3 regions of the Yaniella soli genome follow, and region 1 is predicted to be linked to each of the others. Evidence: predicted binding sites of a transcription regulator. Region 1 holds the regulator's gene; each other region holds the start of a gene.

Region 1 (3,279 bases):
TTCAAATCACGTGCGGTCATACAAAGAGCCCCAGAACCCAGATGCAAATGATGGAGGTCACGCCCATGACACCCGTCGTCACTGTGTGGGTGCGATACCCCTCTTGTACGGTGAGGTTACCGAAGCGCGTCACCACCCAGAAATAGGAGTCGTTCGCGTGAGAAACCGTCATGGCACCAGCGGCGATCGCCATGACCGCCAGGGCTACTTCGATGTCGCTTTCCAATCCCAGCGTGCTCAGCAACGGTGCCACGATACCGGCCGTGGTTACCAGGGCGACGGTCGACGAACCCTGTGCGGTTTTGAGAATCGCCGAGACGATGAACGGGAAGAATAGACCGATCGAGGCGAAACCAGGCGCAATCTCGGTGATGTAGTCAATGAGCGGAGTTGCAGCAATGACCGTGCCCAGGGCACTCCCCGCACCCGTGATGAACAAGATCGGGCCGGTCACACGCAGCGTATCTTCTGTGACGTCGAGCAGTTCGGACATGCGACGCTGTAGACCCAATAAGATCAGTGCCATGAGCAGGCCCAGCGTCAACGCGATGACCGGGATGCCGAAGAATTCGAAGAGTTCAGCGCTAAAGCCCTGCCAGCCGGCCATCGTGACGACCGAGCCGATCGCCATTGCTAGAATCGGCACCAGGATCGGCAAAAACGACAACAACTTGCCCGGTAACCGACCGTAGGAGGCCCGTAAGGCTTCGTATTCGGCTTCCACATCGTCGGAGGTCATCTCTTGGTCTTCCGGGGTGGTGACCCGTTTACCCAACCACGACGACATGAAATACGCGACGATCAGCGCCGGAATAGACACCAGCAGCCCCATCCCGATGACCAAAATGAGGTTGTCTTCCAACCCCAATGTGGTGGCTGCTGCAATCGGTCCGGGGGTTGGTGGAACAAAGACGTGTGAAATGTACAGTCCCGACGCCAGCGCTACGGTCATCGATGCCGACGCCGTCGCCGTTCGGCGCACCAGTGCACGACGAATAGGGTTTAACACGACGAACCCTGAGTCACAGAACACCGCAATCGAGACAACGAAACCCATCAGCTGGGTGGCCAGGACCGGGAAGCGTTTGCCAACGGTGTTGACCAACGCATCGGCCATTTGAAAGCCGCCACCGGTCTTTTCCAAAATGAGCCCGATGAGCGCGCCCAAGATGATGACGATACCGATGGACGTAAAGATGCCGGAAAAGCCGTCTCCGATGACGGTGGCGATGCCGGGTGTTTCCTCGCCCTGGTCGGTGAGCGGAATACCTCCGATAAGTCCCAGTGCCAACGCAATGGACAAAATTGCCAAGAACGGGTGGACCCGCCACTTTGAAATCATCAAAATCATCACCACGATGGCGATGAAAAAGGTTATGAGTAATCCAAGACCGCCCACGGCATGCCTCCGAATCGCTGAGAACGTATACGACGTCCATCATAAGCACGATCGCCGCCAGTGAACAGTACGTCTGCAGCAGGGGCCTGTGTGTCTCGTTATCGGGGCAGGGCGAACCTCGGTTGATTCAGCGCGTAGCGCGGTTTTGACTGCTCGAGTGCGAACATGACGGCTTCTTCGACACGTCGGCGGTCGAATCGTTGACGGCGTCGCTGTTCGCGATGCAGCCCGTGCGCTTCGAAATCGTCAGACGGGTCGGATGCGCTGGGTCCGTGAATGTTTGTGGTGACGCCCGTGGATCCGGCAGTAAAGGTTCTCGAGAATGAGACGTGAGAGCGCATCACCGCAATCTGGTCGACGAGCTCACCCACCGTATCGCGGAGTTGGTCGACTTCGACTTCCAATTCCACGATACGACGGATGCCCTCGAGCGATACACCGTCCCGCGACAATCCCTGAACCCGACGCAGTAGTCGAACGTCTTCGGCTGAATACCGGCGTTGGCCTCCGGCTTGCCGCGTCGGCACCACCAGCCCCATGCGGTCATATTGCCGCAGGGTTTGGGGGTGCATATCGGCGAGCTGGGCCGCCACCGAAATGACGTAGATGGGATCGTGTTGGTGACGGTGGACCATTACAACCTAGCTTTCTGTGCCAGTTCGGCCCGTGGATCGAAGTCTTCGGTTGCCGCCTGATATGCCTCGACCGCAGCTTTCGCCTCATCGGTAAGCTCTTCGGGCACCTCAATGACAAGTTCCACGAGCAGGTCACCGGCACGCTTCGAAGCTTTCACACCTCGGCCGCGCAACCGTAAAACACGGCCTGACGATGACCCGGCGGGAACACCGATCTTCACGGAGCTCTCTAGTGTTGGTACTTCGATCGTAGTACCGAGTACCGCCTCGTCGAAAGATATTGGCACCGCAACGCGAATATTGTCACCGTCGCGTTCGAACAGCGGATGTTTGGTGACCGAGACTTTAACCATGAGGTCGCCTCGTCCACCGGTGCCCTGTTGGCCTTTGCCTTTCGCGCGCACGGTTTGGCCGTCTTTCACACCTGCCGGGATACGCACCTCGTTGACCGCACCATAGCTTGTACTGACGTGCGTGGTCGTGCCACGAATCGAGTCAGCAAAACTGATGGTGACGGCCCCCTTGATGTTCGCACCTTTGGTCGGCGGCTGTTGGAAACCACCACCGAAGCCTTGGCCCCCACCGAAGCCTCCGAACATATCGCCGAACCCGCCTTGTCGACCACCACCGGCCTGGCCGAAGAGACCCGAAAAGATATCTTCGAAACCGCCTTGCTGTCGACCCGGGCCGGCACCAGTGAATCGCGCCCCGGACCCCATGGCACGCAACTGATCGTATTCTTGTCGCTGCTCAGGGTCGGACAGGACAGTATTAGCTTCTGTAATCTCTTTGAAACGTTGTTCGGCAGCTTCGTCGTTCGGGTTTGCGTCGGGGTGATACGTACGAGCGAGTTTTCGGTATGCCTTTTTGATCTCTTCGGCACTGGCATCCTTGCTGACGCCTAACGTGGCGTAGAAATCTTTTTCTAGCCAATCTTGTGAGGCCATGGAACCTCCTCTCTCTTACTCGTCACCGGCAGAAACCATCACCTGTGCAGCGCGCAAGACCCGGTCGTTGTACAGGTAGCCATTACGGAACACTTGCACAATGTGCTCTTCGGCAATCTCGGTCGATGGCTGACGCAGCATAGCTTCGTGGTGGGTCGGATCAAATGGTTCGCCAACCAGGGCGGCACCATCATGCTTGACGAGCCCAATGCCCTCGAGCGTTTCGATGAGCTTCCGTGCGATGGCAGCGAACGGACCATCGAGATCGCCTGCTTTATCGGCGGCATCGATGTCGTCA
Region 2 (3,279 bases), on a different contig from region 1:
GCGTCGTAGGCATCATCACCTGAAAGGTCTAAGACATCGCGGTAGTCCTGCAGGATCGTCGCCGCAAGTCTCCATTCGGCACGTCCCTTGCTGCGACCCAGCGCTTCAAGTTGTCCCGGTTGGATACCGTATTCTGCACTGCGGTCAATCAGCTCACGCAATTCATGACGCAGTCCCCGCAGCCCGACAGCTTGGGCAAGACTTTCAGGCCATTCGAGTGCCAACTCGGGGTCGGTCATATACCCTTCGATAAGTTCGGCAATCACCCGATCTTGCTCGGCACCGGCCAGCAGCCTTGGCGTGGCGACGTGGTCTTCACGAATACGCGTGATCAGATCAAACGCGTAGGACGCGAACGAACGCACGGGGGTTTCCGACCGAGAGTCAATAGCCTCAAAATTCAGGCGTGCCGTGAGCTGATTGCGCAGTTGCGAAGCTGCCGTACGCGTGTTCGTGAGCAACAGGACCTGGCTCGTGGGTACTCCCGCCTTGATTTTGGCAACCGCGTACTCGACCGCCGCCGTGGTTTTTCCGCTGCCCGGGCCCCCAAGCACCAGCATCGGCCCGTGTCCCGGCGCCTGATCGACAACATCTTGTTGACGGACATCAAGTTGAGGTGCAGTACGAAAGAGGTTCTTGGGCCGAAGCAATTGCGGAGTTGAAACCATGCTCTCCATTGAACCACTTTTGTCATATAACCGCCCAAACTCTCCACAAGCTCAGTCATGATCCACAAGTGACGTAGTGCTCGCATACAGAATGCACGACAAGGTATTTTAGAACCATGATCAAAGCAGAATCTGTGTTGACAATTCCTGGACCGAATGACCCCTGGCATACCGGCTCAATGGTGGGGTTCGATTTAGAAACCACCGGACGCAACCCGCACGAGGCACGTATCGTGACTGCCTCCATCGTCCTCATGGATCCTGACGGGCATATGCGTACCAGTGCCGAATGGTTACTCAATCCCGAAGTGGACATCCCGCCCGAGGCAGCCGCAGTACATGGTATTTCCACTGAGTACGCACGCGAACACGGCATGGATGCCGCCCAGGGCCTCAATGAAATCGTGGCCACACTGTCAGATTTCATGCATCACCGCGTGCCAATTATCGCTTACAACGGAGTCTATGACTTCACCCTGCTCACAGCCGAGTTAGCACGGCGAGATGCCAACGAGTTTCCCGTCGTTGGGGTCGTGGATCCCTATGTTCTAGACAAATACGCAGACACGTATCGTAAGGGCAAGCGCACACTCGAAGCGGCATGCCAACACTACGGCGTACTCCTCGACAACGCTCACACATCGCAAGCCGATTCGATTGCCGCGGTCCAAGTATGCCAAGCCATGGTGGCGAAATTCCCGGGCAAATTTGATGTGTCACTCGAAGAACTGTTCGATCACCAGATTCGTTGGAAGTCGGACCAGTCCGCAAGCTTCGAGCAGTACTTGCGTCGGAAAAACCCGGAAGCCACGGTATCTCGCGAGTGGCCCGTGGAGAAACGCTCTTAGAGGCTCTCCGGAATATTTGGGCACCCTCCCCGTTAGTTGAGCTAGGTTCACTCAAGTTTCTTGACCAATCGAACATTTCTCGGAATAATGTCGATCAACGATGCGTTACTTGAGTTAAGAACACTCAACTTCTGTGCAGAACCCTCTGCACAAACCACTAGGAGGACACATAATGCCCGCATTCTTTGGTTCCGCCGGTTCCAACGGCGACTCCTTCGACGAATTCTTTGCTCGCTACCTTCAGGGTCAGCGAGCCGGACGTCAGGGACGTCCCGTAGATATTAACCGTCTGCTCAGCAAGCGGACCCACGACATCATTCAAGCAGCCGCGAAATTCGCTGTAGAACGTGGCCAGGCTGATGTCGACGCGCTCCACATCCTGCGCGTCATGCTCGCCGAAGACCCCGCAGCTGCTGGGGTACGCCAGGCCGGTGCTGATCCGAAAACCATCATCACCGCCGTGGACGAACGCCTACCAGCAGCCCTAGAGGAGAAAGGCGACGCCACGGCATCGCTCAACGCCTCGGCTCAAAAGGCTCTGCTTGACGGCTACCAAGTAGCACGCGCATTCGGATCAACCTACATTGACCCAGAGCACGTATTTTTTGCTTTCGTGTTGAACCACGATTCCCCCGCCGGTGCACTGTTGGCACAGGCCGGCGTGACCCCGCAGTCACTTCAAGCCGGAGCACAACAGCAGGGACCTACCGGACAGCCCGGTACCCACAACGAGGGTCAAGGCGACGGTGAGGAATCTATGCTGGAAAAATTCGGCTTGGACCTCACCGCCGAAGCCCAAGCCGGACGGCTGGATCCCGTCATCGGGCGTGGAGATGAGATCGAGCAGACCATTGAGGTGCTGGCTCGTCGCACCAAGAACAACCCGGTACTGATCGGTGAAGCAGGTGTCGGCAAAACCTCTATTGCGGAGGGCTTGGCCCAAGCCATCATTGATGACGAAGTACCAGCCCAGCTCAAGGGCCGTCGCGTCATCACCTTGGATCTTGCCGGGATGATCGCTGGCACTCGGTACCGCGGTGACTTCGAAGAACGTCTCACCGATGCAATGGACGAGATTACCGAAGACGGTAACACCATCGTCTTTATCGATGAGCTGCACACCGTGGTCGGTGCTGGCGGTTCAGGAGAATCTGGTGGCATGGACGCCGGCAATATTCTCAAACCACGCCTCGCCCGCGGCGATCTGCACATGGTCGGTGCTACCACCCTCAAGGAATACCGCACCATCGAAAAGGACTCAGCGCTAGAACGCCGGTTCCAGCCGGTCACCGTTGGCGAGCCTTCGATCGAGGATGCCGTACAAATCATGAATGGACTGGCAGATCGCTATGCGGACCACCACCACGTGACCTACACCGACGCGGCACTTCGAGCTGCCGTCGAGCTATCCAACCGCTACATTACCGATCGGTTTTTACCGGATAAGGCCATCGACTTGATCGATCAGGCCGGTGCCCGATTGTCGCTGAAACGTGGACCGCTCAATGACGGGCCCGAAGTGGATACCGAAGCATTGCGCTCAAAGCTTGCCGATCTGGAATCGGAGAAGAATGCTGCGGTCAACGCCGAGAACTACGAACGTGCCACCGAACTTCGGGACCAGGTTCACCAGATCAGCGAACAATTGGCTGCAGCCGCTGCCCAGCCTGCGACGGGATCGTCTGTCGTGGACGAGGATGCCATCGCAGAGATGGTTTCGCGCGCCACCGGCATTCCAGCTGCGCGCATGACCGAAGCCGAGA
Region 3 (3,279 bases), on a different contig from region 1:
TCGTCTTCCATATTGCGCAAACGCTCGGCTTCGCTTTCGGAGAGACGGAAGACTGGAATACCGGTGGACTTCGATAGCACTTCGGCAATCATGTCTTCGCCGACTTCGGCGATACCGTGAGCGGCTTCGTCACGCCATTCGCGTTCTTTGGTGTTGCGCTCATCTTGGAGTGACTGTTCTTTGTCACGTAGTGAGGCCGCACCTTCGAAGTCTTGGCCGTCAATGGCGGCTTCCTTCTCTTTGCGTACTTCCTCGATGCGCGCATCGTATTCCTTGATCTCTGGAGGGGTCGACATCCGCTGAATACGCAGACGTGCACCGGCCTCATCGATCAAGTCGACTGCCTTATCCGGCAGGAAGCGATCTGAGATGTAGCGATCTGCCATGGTGGCAGCTGCCTGGAGTGCTTCATCCGTGATGGACACACGGTGGTGCGTTTCGTACCGGTCGCGCAGACCACGCAGAATGGCAACGGAGTCTTCAACTGATGGTTCGTCAACCTGGATGGGCTGAAAACGACGTTCCAGGGCCGCATCTTTTTCAATGTGTTTGCGGTATTCATCCAGTGTCGTGGCACCGATGGTCTGCAGTTCGCCGCGTGCCAACATCGGCTTGAGAATCGAAGCGGCATCGATGGCGCCTTCTGCGGCACCGGCACCTACGAGTGTATGAATCTCGTCGATGAACAGGATGATGTCGCCACGAGTGCGAATTTCTTTGAGAACCTTCTTCAGGCGCTCTTCGAAATCACCGCGGTAACGAGAACCGGCAACCAGCGAACCCAGATCGAGGGTGTATAGCTGCTTGTCTTTCAAAGTCTCTGGTACATCGTCACGCACAATGGCCTGTGCCAGACCTTCGACAACGGCCGTCTTACCAACACCGGGTTCACCGATGAGCACCGGGTTGTTCTTGGTACGACGCGAGAGCACCTGCATGACGCGTTCCATCTCGTCGCTGCGCCCAATGACTGGGTCAAGCCGAGATTCGCGGGATGCTGCAGTGAGGTTCGTACCGAACTGGTCGAGCACAACTGAACCGGCCTGCTGGCCTTGGCTGCCACCTGAAGCAGAAACTCCTGCGGTTTCTTTACCTTCACCTTCGCCGGAGCCCTGGTAACCGGACAACAACTGAATGACTGTCTGGCGGACGCGGTTGAGGTCGGCGCCCAGCTGCACGAGTACCTGTGCGGCCACGCCTTCACCTTCACGGATGAGTCCGAGCAGGATGTGTTCGGTGCCGATGTAGTTGTGGCCAAGTTGCAGTGCTTCACGCAGTGAGAGTTCTAAAACTTTTTTGGCACGCGGGGTGAATGGGATGTGACCGGATGGCGCTTGCTGGCCCTGACCGATAATTTCTCGCACCTGCTCGCGTACCGCGCCTAACGAAACGTCAAGGGATTGCAGGGCTTTGGCGGCCACGCCATCGCCTTCGTGGATCAACCCGAGCAGGATGTGCTCGGTGCCGATGTACGAGTGGTTCAGCATGCGCGCTTCTTCCTGCGCAAGCACTACTACTCGTCTGGCCCGATCGGTGAATCTTTCAAACATAGGCACACTCCTTGCTGACTATTGAGTCTGATCGTACTGAGTTATAAATCGTATTGAGACTACTGTTCACTGCTGGGCGAAGGAAATGCACCATTTTTACCGAAAGCTGAGTCTGATCGGCTCAAGGTAAAATTTGCACAACTCTAGTCCTTTCACACAAAGGTAATTGTTAGGAGTAGAGATAACCAGCTTTGAGTCAGCGTTATTCCCGGACTAAAACTTTTCTACTGTTGCGTTGGCTTCGTCTTCCACACCCTGTTGTTTTGCGGCACGACGCTGGGCCCACAGTTGCGCTTCACGCTCTTCGGCATCCCGCTTGGCATCACGTTCACCGGAATCCCCGCGAAACAGCGAGCGCATAACCAACCAGAAGATAAAGAACAGCCCAATGGATGGGGCAAGGACTTCAAAATAATCCCAGAACACTTCCATAGTGCCTCCTTACTCGTCGCCTTCTGGTTTCAGCAGCGGGAACAAAATGGTTTCACGAATCCCGGTGCCGGTCAACAACATGACCAACCGATCAACACCCATACCGAGTCCGCCGGTTGGGGGTGCACCATATTCTAGAGCCCGAAGGAAGTCGTGATCCAGTTGCATAGCTTCTTCATCGCCAGCAGCTGCAGCATCGGATTGAGCAGTCAGGCGTTCGCGCTGGATAACGGGGTCAATAAGTTCGGAAAATGCGGTGCCGATCTCATAACCGTTAATAATCAGGTCCCAGGCTTCCACCATGCGCGGGTCGTCGCGGTGTGGGCGAGCAAGTGGCTGGGCCGCTTGCGGGTAGTGATAAATAAATGTTGGCTGGACGATATGTGGTTCCACGAGTTCGTCGAAGAGTTCCATCGCCAACTGCTGAACGGATAGCTGCTCGTCAACCTCAACGTTGTTCGCCTCGGCGATGGCCCGCAGTTCTTCTGCCGAGGTGTCGGGTGTAATATCCTGGCCGACGGTTTCGGAGATGGCGGGGTAAAATTCTTTCCATTCCCACTCGCTATCGAGTACCACGGTCTGGCCTTCTGGCGTGATCAACTCGTGACCGACACCGGCAGCGTTGGCAGCCGACAGAATGATTTCGCGAATGCGCTCGGCCATGCCATACATATCGGAGTATGCTTCGTAGGCTTCCAGCATGGTGAACTCCGGTGAGTGTGTGGAATCCACCCCCTCATTTCGGAAAACCCGTCCGATTTCAAAGATCTTGTCGATGCCACCGACCACGGCGCGCTTCAGGAAGAGCTCGGTGGCAATACGCAGCGTCATCGTCTGGTCAAATGCATTGAGATGTGTTTCAAATGGTCGAGCCTGTGCCCCACCGTGAATCAGCTGCAAAATCGGCGTTTCGACTTCGATGTAGCCCTGATCTTCGAGCGCACGACGGACGGCACGGACCACACCCGAGCGAGTATGCACCATTGCAGCGGCTTCTTGGCGCACGATCAGATCGGCATAGCGCTGCCGCACGCGGGTCTCATCGGCCAGGTCAGCGTGCAGTACGGGCAGTGGACGCAGCGCTTTGGATGCCATGGTCCAGGTATCTGCCATGATCGACAGCTCGCCGCGTTTGGATGTAATGACTTCACCGGTGACGGCGATGTGGTCACCGAGGTCGACCAGGTGCTTATATGAGTCCAGGGCTTCTGCTCCCACGCGGGCCTGGGACAGCATGACCTGTAGACGTGGATGGTCACCGGTTTCGCCGCCTTCTTGCAGCGTGACGAACGCGAGT

Evidence for each region. The regulator HspR, encoded in region 1, represses chaperone genes until heat shock. The targets are predictions, from matches to a motif close to AAGTTGAGTCNNNNNGACTCAACTT.
Region 2: the regulator HspR is predicted to act here: its motif matches at 1,623-1,647, upstream of ACYVJT_RS05345 (ATP-dependent Clp protease ATP-binding subunit).
Region 3: the regulator HspR is predicted to act here: its motif matches at 1,654-1,678, upstream of ACYVJT_RS01470 (ATP-dependent Clp protease ATP-binding subunit).

What each region holds. Positions count from the first base shown of each region.
Region 1 covers NZ_BAAGSP010000003.1:131,545-134,823, forward strand. The annotation lists gene ACYVJT_RS02610 (glycerate kinase family protein) at 1-20, opposite strand, end outside; gene ACYVJT_RS02615 (GntP family permease) at 17-1,399, opposite strand; gene ACYVJT_RS02620 (heat shock protein transcriptional repressor HspR) at 1,498-2,034, opposite strand; gene ACYVJT_RS02625 (DnaJ C-terminal domain-containing protein) at 2,034-2,981, opposite strand; gene ACYVJT_RS02630 (nucleotide exchange factor GrpE) at 2,997-3,279, opposite strand, start outside.
Region 2 covers NZ_BAAGSP010000007.1:42,114-45,392, forward strand. The annotation lists gene ACYVJT_RS05335 (UvrD-helicase domain-containing protein) at 1-668, opposite strand, end outside; gene ACYVJT_RS05340 (3'-5' exonuclease) at 785-1,516, shown strand; gene ACYVJT_RS05345 (ATP-dependent Clp protease ATP-binding subunit) at 1,689-3,279, shown strand, end outside.
Region 3 covers NZ_BAAGSP010000002.1:82,146-85,424, forward strand. The annotation lists gene ACYVJT_RS01470 (ATP-dependent Clp protease ATP-binding subunit) at 1-1,550, opposite strand, end outside; gene ACYVJT_RS01475 (hypothetical protein) at 1,764-1,982, opposite strand; gene lysS (lysine--tRNA ligase) at 1,992-3,279, opposite strand, start outside.